DNA from 4 places in the Pseudoalteromonas sp. CF6-2 genome. Region 4 is predicted to be linked to each of the others. Evidence: predicted binding sites of a transcription regulator. Region 4 holds the regulator's gene; each other region holds the start of a gene.
The links. Region 4 encodes sigma-54, which starts transcription at its own class of promoters, with help from an activator protein. Its sites were predicted from a motif close to GTTGGCACGNNNNTNGNNT; they were not measured.
Positions count from the first base shown of each region.

Region 1 (3,138 bases), 530 kb from region 4:
ACTCCCCTTGCTGTAAACCATGCGCTTTACCTAGGTTGATTATTAATTTGCCATTTTCAATATGCAAAATTTTGCCTTGTGTAGGTAAACAAGCCATAGCCGCTTGCAAGTCATAGGTGAGGGTTTGGTTTACCTCACTGATGGCTTGACCATAATCGGTCTCCCAAAAGCGGTCGCTATACACATCAATGATGTCGGTTTTTTTGTATGGCCAAATTCCCTCAGTTTGGTAACTTTTCTGCCATAGCTTTTCGTAAGTAGTGCCATCAAATAAAACATAATCGGCTTTGTAAGCACGCTTAAAGCTATCATCTTGCCAAAATGCATAATCGTTATTGAGTTTACGGTTTACCGATAAATCGCGGATACGACTGAGTAATACATATTGTGAGTTACTACGACTGGTTATCTCTTCGAGTAATGCATCGCTGTAGTCATACTGTTGGGTGAAAAAATGATCCACGCGCAACGGCACATTGTAATAGGCTGTCGGTTTTGCGGCCATTTGCGTATTACTCAAGCGAGTATAAAGCTGTTCACTAATGGCTTTATTGACGTCAAAAATTTGGCCCATTCTCGCTTGCTCTCTGTTGGCCAACTGACTTTGTGTTATTGCGATGAATTTAGCATACTTATTTGCAGGGCATTCTTCAGCTTGTGGAAAAATATCTAAGCGAAGTGTAATTGCATAGGTATCGTTATGACGATCTTCGCTAATAAGCTCTATTTTTTGGATCTCACCATGGCTACTAATTTTAAGCTGATCTTGCGTCAAAACTCCGTCTACCAGGGTTTGTACAGAGCTAACACGCGCCCCAGAAAACACTAATGCTTGGGTTATCGCATCTTTCATTGCGGCAGATTTGGCCTGACTTGTATCACCATCTTTAATCGCTGCATGGCCTGTAGATTCAAACCATTGAGCTAAACTATTGTTAGAAAAAACAAGAGTAAAGGCCACCCCCATGCTGTATAAACTCGTTTTTAATAGACACTTCATGCAAATACCTAGCGACACTGTTCATTGATACCAAGTACTCAGCAAGTAATGTACCAGATTGGCACTAAACGTGCATATTTGTAGAAAATGAGTTTTTAACGGAAACAAGTTATGCGAGCAATGTTAGTTTGTGGCCTAGCAGCCTGTATTGCACTAAGTGGTTGCAGTAGTATTTTTGATAAACACGTCGAGTACACTTATATCGAGCCTGATGACTACCCGATTTTAAAAGCTGTTGGTTATGCACCCATTAGTGCTCAACCAAGTGATAACAAATCACAACGAACTTTACTTGCGATTAAAGCCTCAAAACTTGAAGCATATCGTGAGTTAGCTGAACAGGTTTATGGGCAAAAGATTTCCGCAGGGACGACGGTACAAAACAGCATTGCACATAACGATCAGCTACAAAGCAAAGTGCAGGGTGTTATCAAAGGTGCTCAGGTCATTAAAACGTATGCGGTGGGCGACACTTACGCCACGGAGTTACAACTGGACATGAAACGAGTACATGACTTATATATTGGTGAAATTAAACCGCGTGAAGTAAAAAAAGTGACTTATTATTAAGTACTAAATTCTCATAGTTGCAGCTTGGGTGCTATGCTTTTAAGACTGTTAGTTTTAACAAAAGCATAATGGCATTAACATATCATTTTAACCAAGCTTTTCTCCTTTTAGGAATTGTCTATGCTGTTTAGAGCATATGCGATTGCCTTAAATCAAACTTGGCGAACTCATGCCTGCTGGTTAACCGTTGTCATTATTCTATGTTTAAGTCATTCTGCAATAGCTGATCGCTTAGTTATTGAATTTACCACTTTTATTCAACAGATGCAGCAGCGTTTCGGTGCCAATAGGGTCACTGTTGCAAGGCAGTGGCAAGGGATGTTGCAGCAGGCTTCTAATTTACCCGAACAACAACAGGTACTTGTTGTTAACGAGTTTTTTGCCCGTAGTCTGCGTTATCAAACTGATATTCAATTATGGAAGCAAGAAGACTATTGGGCGACCCCTCTTGAAACGCTTGGAAAAGGGCTAGGTGATTGTGAAGATTACGCAATTGCCAAGTATATAAGCCTAAGAGCACTTGGAGTGAGTGACGATAAATTACGGCTTATCTATGTAAAAGCTCAACTAGCTGGTACGCGAAAAACACAAGCGCACATGGTGCTTGGCTACTTTACACACCCGAATGCACAACCACTTATTTTAGACAGTTTAATTGTTAAGGTACTGCCTGCTGCTAAGCGGACCGATCTTAGCCCTGTTTTTAGCTTTAACAGCAAAGGCTTGTGGGCCAATAATTCAACAAAGAGTGTGGCCGATCCGACTGCTAGGCTATCACGGTGGCGTCATATATTAGAGCAATCACGCAAAGAAGGAGTGCGATGGTGAAGGTATTTAATTTATTCAGACTCAAACGAAATAAAACCATTACCTTAAAGCAAGAGCTATGGATTGCTATTTTGCTACTAATCATTATTGGTTTTGTGAGTAGTTTATTGATCAGTACTAATTCTGCAAAAGAGTACTTTACGACTGAGTTGCGAATGAAAAATATAGATAATGCTAACTCACTCGCCTTGATGTTGAGTCAAATGAGTAAAGACCCTGTTGAAATAGAGCTTTTAGTCTCTGCCTCATTTGATACTGGTTATTACCATCGAATTGAGCTACGAGACCCACATGGTAAAACAATAATTAAACGCCTTTATACGGGTGAGCTTACTTTAAACGCACCGAGTTGGTTTAGGCATTTTTATAAGTTAGAGGTTGCGCCGGGCGTTGCTCAAGTGAGTGATGGCTGGCAACAATTTGGTACTTTGTATGTTGAAAGCCATAGCCAGTATACGCAAGATGCACTGTGGCAAAGTGCTGTCCATTTATTCTTTAGCTTTTTAGTTGTTGCAGTGGCGGCTTGTATTGCAGGGGCTTATTTTCTATCTAAAATTCTGAGTCCACTCAATGATGTAATGAAACAAGCGGTGGCATTAAGTGAAAAACGCTTTATAAAGTCAAAAGTACCGCGCACCTACGAGTTTGCTAAGCTTGTGTCATCAATGAATTTGTTGTCGACACGTTTTAATCGCATTACCAAAGAAGATAATCGTCGCTTAGAAGAAATTCGTTTTAAA
Region 1 covers NZ_CP091442.1:2,577,568-2,580,705, reverse strand. Annotated here, with positions in the region: gene L3Q70_RS11975 (flagellar assembly protein FlgT) at 1-967, opposite strand, end outside; gene L3Q70_RS11970 (LPP20 family lipoprotein) at 1,112-1,570, shown strand; gene L3Q70_RS11965 (transglutaminase-like cysteine peptidase) at 1,691-2,398, shown strand; gene L3Q70_RS11960 (LapD/MoxY N-terminal periplasmic domain-containing protein) at 2,392-3,138, shown strand, end outside.
Region 1: L3Q70_RS11970 (LPP20 family lipoprotein) is a predicted target of sigma-54. The motif match lies at 1,058-1,076, and genes of this name have one in related genera.

Region 2 (3,138 bases), 340 kb from region 4:
ATAATTCCGTTGAAATATAAAGAGAGCGGCTAGGTAACTCATTTAACCAAAGCAACGATTGGTCTCGCGCTATTAGGCGATGTTCAAAATGTCGCTCTATTTTGCTCATCATCACCGAAAAGTCTAATTCGGTGATGCTCTCCTTACTGGTGCGAATTGCATTATAATTTAAAAGGCTTTCAATCATAATGCGTAACCGCGCCATACTTTGCGTAATAAGCTCTAATACTGCTTGCTGCTCTGCATTAATAGGTCCAACTATTTCATCAACAAGTAGATCTGTTCCTTCAACCATAGAAGCCAATGGGGTTTTTAATTCATGTGTAACATGACGTAAGAATGTATCTTTTTGCTGTTCAAGCATATGTAGTTGCGCTTGTACCCACTGTAACTTGTTGCCCAACTCAATCAACTCAGCAGAACCTTTAACAGAAATATTTTGTTGCCAATGTCCTTGTCCCAGTTTATCGATAACAGATGTCAATTCGCGTAAACGCCCACTGATCCGCCATAAAAACCCGCCACTCACCAGCAAAGTAATAGGGATCAATGCCAATAGCCAATTTATAAATGACGCTTGTAAGGTTTTTAAGTGTTGTTGGTTTTTCGTGATGCGTAATTCATTCTGATCACGTAGCCACACCGTTTGCTCTGCAATTAGTTTACTGGCTGGTGCAAACAGCTCACCATCTTGCTTTTGTTCATCTACTAAGTGTTGCTGAGCAAAGCTCAACACATCAGCCAGCTGCTGCCATTGGTTAACGTAATCTGGTGAGGGACTCAAAAAAATTAGCTCATCAATGCTTTGCAAAGATGACTGCCATTTATTTGCAATTAAGGTATCAAGTGATTCACTTTTCAACACCCAGTTTTGCCTCGTTGCTCGCTCAAGGCTATTTAGGTCTTGCTTAAGACTATTAAATGTTTTGGTTACTAAGTAGTTATCGCTCACTATTTTTTGAGTGACAGCAAGCTGCTTGTTGAGCGCATTTAAAAATAGGATCACCACCAAAGATAAAGGCAATAACGATAAAAGAGTACTAAATACAAACTGCCCGATTAAGTTGGGACGCCAATCGAGTAGGTGTTTGAACTTGCTGCTAGCTTGCCTTTGCATAGGTTTCCTTCAAGGTGTGACAGGTATAAATTATCTATGAGCTAAGTTATACACTGGCTGAATTTTATCTGAAATTCAGCACTATTTTCACTAAAAAATCAATATCGTTGCAATTTGGAGACAAACTAAACAACTGATTTTAAAAGGTTAAATTTAAAAGTTTATTTTCCCGTTGCAAAAAAGACACAAAACCATGTAAGAATTTCTACCGACACACGCTCAAAAACACATAACAGTATGATAATTAAGAAATTTTAACTTTGGCATTGTTTTTGTATTAGAGTAAATAATTAATTTTCTTAGGAATTAAAATGAAGAAATTAGCCCTTGCTGTGCTGACGGCTGTGTGTTGTATCTCAACAGCGACTTATGCCCTTAATTTAAATGATTCTTTTAAAGAACTGGACAAAGACAGTAACGGCATTTTAAGTGAATCAGAGGCATCGGAAGACGCACTGTTACACGACAACTTTTCACAAATTGATACGAATCAAGATGGCCAAATTTCTTTTTCAGAATTTCAATTGTTTGTTCAATAGGAGATTGTAATGAAACAACTTATTGCCGCTTTCTCGCTGATGTTTTTAGTGATCAGCGCGACCGTTTTAGCATCACAAATGGATGTACGTTTCGCTAAATTTGATACGAATGCCGATGGTGAAATTTCGCTTACAGAAGCCACACAACATGAGGACTTACTGAAGCAGTTTGCTGATCTAGATAAAAATGACGATCAGGTTCTATCAGAGCAAGAGTTTGAGAAATTCAAACTTTAACGACTTAAAGTGTTTGCCATAATCCCTGAGGGAGTGTGTAAACGGATTTAATTTTGGGAATTAAATTATGGCAAGCACTTTCACTAACAAGGAGCGCAGTATGAAAATAGTCTCAGTTATTTCACTAATCCTTATTACGTTTAGCTTTAATAGCTTTGCATTAGATGTAAAACAACGTTTTAATCATCTCGATAAGGATAAAGATGGCTATTTAAGCCCTGACGAACTTACGCCTCAGCCTCATCTTAAAAAGCGTATAAGTCAGTGGGATCAAGATAATGACAAGCGCATATCACTCCTTGAGTTTAAAAATTATTTAACAAGTAAGAGCTAACAAACAATGACAAGATTAACCATCACCAGCTTAGTTTCATGTTTTCTTTTTAGTACTATGAGCTTAGCCTCTGGCAGTATTGGTGAGAAGTTTAAACAACTTGATCGCAATGATGACGGCTATTTGAGTCGCTCTGAATCAGCACGAGACCCAGCACTTTGGTCTCGTTTTCAAAGTTACGATAAAGACAAAGATAACAAGTTATCGCTCGCAGAGTTTGAAGTTTACGCTAGCAAATAAATTGAGGGTGTGCCAAGCACCCTTCCCCTGCCATTTTTGTTCAAGTAGTTGCAGTTTATTACAACTCTGATACTGTTTTTATAAATCAATAAAAACAAGACAATTATGAAATTCATCATCGGCTTACTCGCATCAGCATCACTATCCTGTTTTGCAAACACAACGGTCATCTATAACGTCAATGGCTACACACCGACCTATAAAGGGGATACTAAGCAGTTTTCAACACTGGTTATTAAAGACGGCAAGGTGGTCAAAACAGGCAATGACTCCTTAAAAGCCAGTTATCCTGATGCAACGGCCCTAGATGGTGAACAGGCGACTTTACTACCTGGGCTTATTGACGCTCATGGCCATGTTATTGGCCTTGGTAATAACCTATCACAACTGGATGTTAGAAATACCCGCTCAGTTGATGAGGTAGGAAAAAAGCTCGCAGAATTTGCGAAAGATAAACAAGGCTGGATCATTGGTCGTGGCTGGAACCAAGAGCAATGGCCAGGCGCGCAATTTCCTACGGCAGCAGACTTAGACCGCTATGTAAAAGATAAGCCTGTGGTACTGTCTCGAGTTGATGGCCATGCGGTGTGGGTTAATTCGAAAGCCATGGCGCTTGCTGGTATCGAAAAAGACACTCGCTCTCCTGCTGGTGGTGAAATTTTAAAACTGGA
Region 2 covers NZ_CP091442.1:2,774,215-2,777,352, forward strand. Annotated here, with positions in the region: gene L3Q70_RS12855 (HAMP domain-containing sensor histidine kinase) at 1-1,117, opposite strand, end outside; gene L3Q70_RS12860 (EF-hand domain-containing protein) at 1,429-1,656, shown strand; gene L3Q70_RS12865 (hypothetical protein) at 1,666-1,893, shown strand; gene L3Q70_RS12870 (EF-hand domain-containing protein) at 1,994-2,227, shown strand; gene L3Q70_RS12875 (EF-hand domain-containing protein) at 2,234-2,467, shown strand; gene L3Q70_RS12880 (amidohydrolase) at 2,573-3,138, shown strand, end outside.
Region 2: L3Q70_RS12860 (EF-hand domain-containing protein) is a predicted target of sigma-54. The motif match lies at 1,377-1,395, and genes of this name have one in related genera.

Region 3 (3,138 bases), 560 kb from region 4:
CTGCGCAAATTGCGCAATAATTTTTGCCTTAACCTCTGGTGAAAAGTAAATCAGTACATTGCGGCAAAAAATAATATCAAACTTGCCCATCAAGGCATAAGAATCTAATAAGTTTAGATGCCTAAAACTGACCATTTTTCTTATTGGATCAACCACCTGCGCCATACCATTGCCACTATCCTTAAAGAACTTTTGCCGCCTTTCCATCGACAAGCCTCGTGCGAGGGCAAGTGAGTCGTATTCTGCATTCTTACACATATCAAGCATAGTATTTGAAATATCAGTACCGATAATCTGCGCACCCATTTTTAAAACACCAGGTTGCTTAGACTGAAACTCAGCAACCGACATAGCTATCGAGTAAGGCTCTTGACCAGAAGAGCTTGCCGCAGACCAAATTTTCACCGGTCTACGCAAGTCTTTAAATTCAGGAAACAATTTAGTTTTAAGTAACTCAAAGGGGTATTGATCACGAAACCAAAGTGTTTCGTTTGTCGTCATCGCATCAACAACTGCGGCACGTAACTGCCTCTCATGAGGGCTTAATGTTTTGCTCACAAGCTGTGATAACGATTCCACACTAAAGCGAGCCATCAATGGGGCTAGGCGACTCTTAACTAAATAAAGTTTATTATCACCTAACACAATCCCACATTGTTGCTCTAAAAAAGAGCGAAATTGATCGTATTCGCTTTGTTGTAAGTGCTTATTTTCCAAAGTAATACCACCTATAAATTATTAATCACAGTGAACCCATTTTTTAACAGCTCTCGCTAATTCATCAGGGTTAAACTTTGCAATAAAATCATCCGCACCCACTTTTTCAATCATTGCTTGATTAAATACACCACTCAGCGATGTATGTAAAATAACATGTAGCGGTGATAATTTTGGATCGGCTTTTATTTCTGCTGTTAGGGTATAACCGTCCATTTCAGGCATTTCAACATCAGATATCAGCAACCCAACACGTTCAGTGATGTTGTTTTGACAGTCAAGTTCAGCAATTTCACGTAGCCTGAGTAACGCTTCTTTACCATTTTTAGCAAGTTCAGTTTGCACACCTAATGGCTCAAGTGCACGCTTAACTTGGTTTCTTGCTACCGCAGAATCATCAGCAATAAAGACAATGCGTTCGCCTAAATCTTTTTGAATTTCGCCTTCGCCCACAACCTCAGCGCTGACCTCAGTATTAACCGGGCAAATCTCGTTAAGAATCTTTTCAACGTCAAGGATCTCTACCAGCTCGTTTTCAATTTCGGTAACGGCTGTCAAATACGAATAACGGCCAGCGCCTGATGGCGGAGGCATAATTTTTTCCCAATTCATATTTACAATACGTTCAACACCACCGACTAAAAAGCCTTGAACTGAGCGATTGTATTCCGCAATGATAATAAAACTATCTTTAATATTTTCAATCGCAGGACCGCCAACAGCCATAGATAAATCGATAACTGAGATAGTTTGACCTCGAATATGGGCCACACCACGGATATAGGCGTTTGATTTTGGCATGTTTGTAAGCGGTGGGCATTGTAAAACCTCTCTTACTTTAAACACGTTAATACCAAAGCGTTGACGCCCTCTGAGTTTGAATAATAGTAATTCAAGGCGGTTTTGCCCAACCAACTGAGTACGCTGGTTAACTGAGTCTAAAATGCCTGCCATTTCAATCTCCTAAAGATAAACAACCAGAGTCGGAACAATAATTGCTTTCTTTGTGTTAAAGCTACATAAGGTTACAAAGCGTCTGTTTTTTGACGCAAAATATTTATACCTTGTTTTCAACCATAAGCATAGTCGAAACATGATGAGTTTGTTAAAAAAAAGCCGAAGATACAGTGTTTTTTATTTTCTTGCTAGCCTGTTGCTTAGTACGCAACTTCACGCTGAAGTCTATAATCACCAGCAACTTCAACAAATCGCTATCGATTTTATCAGCGAACAAATAACTGATCTGGATTCAACACCACAAGTCAGCGCACTGCCTCTTGATAGCCGAATCCCTGATAGGCCTTGTCAGTTACCGCTGAGTAAAACCGTTCCGACTGAACCTCCTTTTAATCGGCAGGTAACCGTACAACTTAAATGCGAAGACTTAAATAGTTGGACGCAGTATGTGCATGTCAGAATTATTGAACTTGAGCCTGTGGTAGTAGTAACAACCAATTTAACTCGTGGAGAGGTTATTAAAGCTGAACATCTGCGTCTTGAAATGAAGCCTAAACAATTTGTTCGTACGCAATATATTCAAGATGAATCAGTGCTAATAGGAAGTCGGAGCAAACGTAATATCCGCAGCGGTCTTCCGATTGTCATGAGCCATATTTGTATGGTGTGCAAAGGGGATAATGTAACCATCATTGCAGCGATACGTGGACTTAGAATCAAAACAACAGGTGTTGCTTTAGAAGATGGTACGCTTGATGAATTAGTACGTGTAAAAAACAAAAAATCAGGTAAAGTATTAAATGCACGCGTGGATGGTGTCGAGTCTGTACAGGTGAATATTTAATTTTTAATATTTATGTTAAAGTATCTTGTGTGCCTGCCGATACCAAGGCATATGTTGGGTAATGTATAGGTCAAAATAATGGTAAGCAACGTCAATAATAATAGTCAGCAAACATCTGTGTTGACGAATACCAAGCAAAAACAGCTTGATTTACAAAAAGATAACCTTAACACGCAAACGGCTAAATCAGCTGCGCCTAAAGCCAGTGCAGATTCAGTGAGTTTAACGCCGCAAGCAAAGCAATTAAAATCTTTGCAAGAAAAGGCTGAGCAGTCATCTGGTTTTGACAGTACAAAAGTCGCTGAGTTGAAAAAAGCAATCAGCGAAGGAAAGTATCAAATTGATACTGAAAAACTAGCAAAGAACATCGCAGCATTCGAGTTTGACGTTTATGGCTGATCATAACCATTTAATTGCCAGCAAATTAACACAGCAAGTCTCTTATTTAGAGTCTATTGCTGCGCTTTTAGATGATGAGCTAACAGCCATTGCCTCAAAACGAGGTGAAGGTTTAAAAGAGATTGCCCAACAAAAAATCGCCTTATTACAAAAAATTCAAACGCTTGATAAAGAAGTTCAGGTGCTTGTGAGTAAAAATGATGCTCAAGATGAAGACGTTT
Region 3 covers NZ_CP091442.1:2,555,534-2,558,671, forward strand. Annotated here, with positions in the region: gene L3Q70_RS11910 (protein-glutamate O-methyltransferase CheR) at 1-717, opposite strand, end outside; gene L3Q70_RS11915 (chemotaxis protein) at 739-1,671, opposite strand; gene flgA (flagellar basal body P-ring formation chaperone FlgA) at 1,814-2,518, shown strand; gene flgM (flagellar biosynthesis anti-sigma factor FlgM) at 2,597-2,917, shown strand; gene flgN (flagellar protein FlgN) at 2,910-3,138, shown strand, end outside.
Region 3: flgA (flagellar basal body P-ring formation chaperone FlgA) is a predicted target of sigma-54. The motif match lies at 1,700-1,718, and genes of this name have one in related genera.

Region 4 (3,138 bases):
TACGTTACGATGTAGCAAAGCGTTTACTCACTTTAGTTGGCGATGCACAAGTGACACAAGCAGGGCAAAAAGTCAGTGCAAAAAGTATAACTTATGACATGGAACAACAACTCATTAGTGCTGAAAAAGACGAAAATTCAACGGATCGTGTGCATACAATCTTAGTGCCTGTTGATAATAAAAAAGATGATAAAGGCCAGCCATGAGTACATTAAAAGCAGAGCTGTTAGCAAAGAGCTATAAAGGCCGCCAAGTTGTCAAAAATGTGGGACTAGAAGTCGAAGCTGGCAGTATTGTTGGCCTACTAGGCCCTAATGGTGCAGGTAAAACCACCACCTTCTACATGATTGTTGGGCTAGTGCCAAGCGACAAAGGTAAAATTAGTATTGATGACAACGACATCACTTTATTACCCATGCACAATCGCGCTCGATTAGGTATTGGCTATTTACCCCAAGAATCATCCATTTTTAGAAAGTTGACGGTCTACCAAAATCTGATGGCGATTCTTGAAACACGTAAAGATCTTAAAAAACAGCAACGAGAAGAAACACTCAATAACCTGCTTGATGAATTTAGTATTCAGCACATTCGAGATAGCCAAGGTATGGCGCTATCAGGAGGCGAGCGTCGCCGTGTTGAAATCGCGCGAGCATTAGCCGCAGATCCAAAATTTATTCTGCTAGATGAGCCTTTTGCTGGTGTTGATCCAATTTCAGTGTTAGATATAAAGAAAATTATAGAGCATTTGAAAAACCGTGGTATCGGTGTACTAATAACTGACCATAATGTTCGAGAAACCCTTGATGTTTGTGAAAAAGCCTACATTGTTTCTCATGGGGAGCTAATTGCATCAGGCACGCCTGAACACGTATTAGCAGACCAAACCGTACGCGATGTTTATCTAGGCGAGCAATTCAGGTTGTAACCAATACACCACCGACTAGAGCATCTGCTAGACTTACAATAATGACAACATATTGATATTGACTCAAATTAGTATCAATAAATGATTTAAAAAGGATTGTTAGGGATACATGAGGCAATCATTACAGCTGCGCATGGGCCAGCAACTTACAATGACTCCACAACTGCAACAAGCCATTCGCTTATTGCAACTTAGTACATTGGATCTCCAGCAAGAAATACAAGAAGCGCTTGATAGTAATCCTCTACTTGAAGTGGAAGAAGCGGATTACAGTGAAGACGTAATCGGTAAAAACGAACAAAAATCTGACTCTGATGATTCACAAGTCACTGCTACGGCAGAAGAAGCACCAAGTGAGTACGAGCAAGAAAGCAGTGATGCACTCAATAAAGATACCGTTAGTGACGACCTAGCAATGGACGTCACGTGGGATGAGTACATGAGTGCAGCTCCTTCAACCTCTTCAGGGCCAATGCCAGAAGATGAGTCTATTTATCAAGGTGCGTCAACCGAAACTCTCCACGAATATCTGATGTGGCAACTACAGTTGACCCCATTTAGTCCAACTGATGAAGCAATTGCTGTTGCTATAGTCGAAGCTATTGATGACTCAGGTATTTTAACCGTCAGTTGTGAGGATATTGTTGAAAGCTTTAATCAAAACGATGATGAAGAAGAAGAAATAGAACTTGATGAAGTCGAAGCGGTCCTAAAAAGAATACAGCTATTTGATCCTGTCGGCATTGGTGCTCGCAGTTTACAAGAGTGCCTATGTATTCAACTTCGTCAATTCGATGCAGATACACCTTATTTGGCTGAAACTAAAATGGTTTTATCTGAGCACATCGAATTATTAGCAAGTCGCGACTATCGTACTTTGATGAAAAAGACTAAGCTTAAAGAAAACGAGCTAAAAGAAGTCATGACGCTTATCCATAGCTTGAACCCTAAGCCCGCGGATAGCATCGTACGTGAAGAGTCTGAATACGTCATACCCGACGTATCAGTAAAAAAAGTAAAAGGTCGTTGGGTCGTTGAGCTTAACCCTGACTGTATGCCAAAGATCAGAGTGAATAGCCAATATGCGGCTATGTCACGCTCTGTAAAATCAAGCAGCGACAGTCAGTTTATTCGCTCTCATCTGCAAGAAGCTAAGTGGTTTATTAAAAGCTTAGAGAGCCGGAATGATACTTTATTAAAAGTAACGAACTGTATTGTTCAACAACAACAGGCTTTCTTTGAACACGGCCCTGAGGCGATGAAACCGATGGTGCTAAATGATGTCGCTGAAATGGTCGAAATGCATGAATCGACGATTTCACGGGTTACAACGCAAAAATATATGCATACCCCAAGGGGTATTTTTGAGTTGAAATATTTCTTCTCAAGCCACGTCAGCACAGAAAATGGTGGCGAGTGTTCATCAACGGCAATACGCGCTTTAATCAAAAAGCTTATTGCCGCAGAAAACTCAGCGAAGCCATTGAGTGATAGTAAGATTGCAGATATATTGGCTGAGCAAGGAATTAAAGTAGCTAGACGTACAATTGCAAAATACCGAGAGTCTCTAGCAATACCGCCGTCTAATCAGCGTAAAAGCTTGATTTAGACGTTTTACATAGAAGGAAAATGCTTATGCAACTAAACCTAACTGGTCGTCATGTAGAAATCACAGATTCATTAAAAGACTATGTAAACACCAAGTTTGCGAAACTAGAAAGGCATTTTGATCATATTAATAATGTTCATGTCATTTTAGACGTAGAAAAATTAAGTCAAAAAGCAGAAGCAACTTTACATGTAAACGGAGGCGAACTGTTTGCCTCTACAGAGCATCAAGATATGTACGCGGCCATCGACTCGCTAATTGATAAGCTTGATCGCCAAGTAATTAAACACAAAGAGAAATTAGCTCGACACTAAATTATGAAACTTAGTTCACTTACTAGCCAGGACTGCAGCAAAGCTGCGGTCCTTTTTAATAGCAAAAAAAGAATTCTCGAATTTATCAGCGAACTCGCTCATGAGCAGCTTCCTCATCTATCGCAGCAAGATATTCTTAATGCTTTACTCAATCGAGAAAAATTGGGGAGCACAGGAATTGGTAGAGGTATTGCTATTCCGCATGGTCGTATGTCAGGTGCTGATAAACCGCATGCGTTTATTATAGTGAGCGAATCTCCAATTAACTTTGATGCAATTGACAACCG
Region 4 covers NZ_CP091442.1:3,110,804-3,113,941, forward strand. Annotated here, with positions in the region: gene lptA (lipopolysaccharide transport periplasmic protein LptA) at 1-206, shown strand, start outside; gene lptB (LPS export ABC transporter ATP-binding protein) at 203-928, shown strand; gene L3Q70_RS14385 (RNA polymerase factor sigma-54) at 1,038-2,537, shown strand; gene hpf (ribosome hibernation promoting factor) at 2,564-2,851, shown strand; gene ptsN (PTS IIA-like nitrogen regulatory protein PtsN) at 2,855-3,138, shown strand, end outside.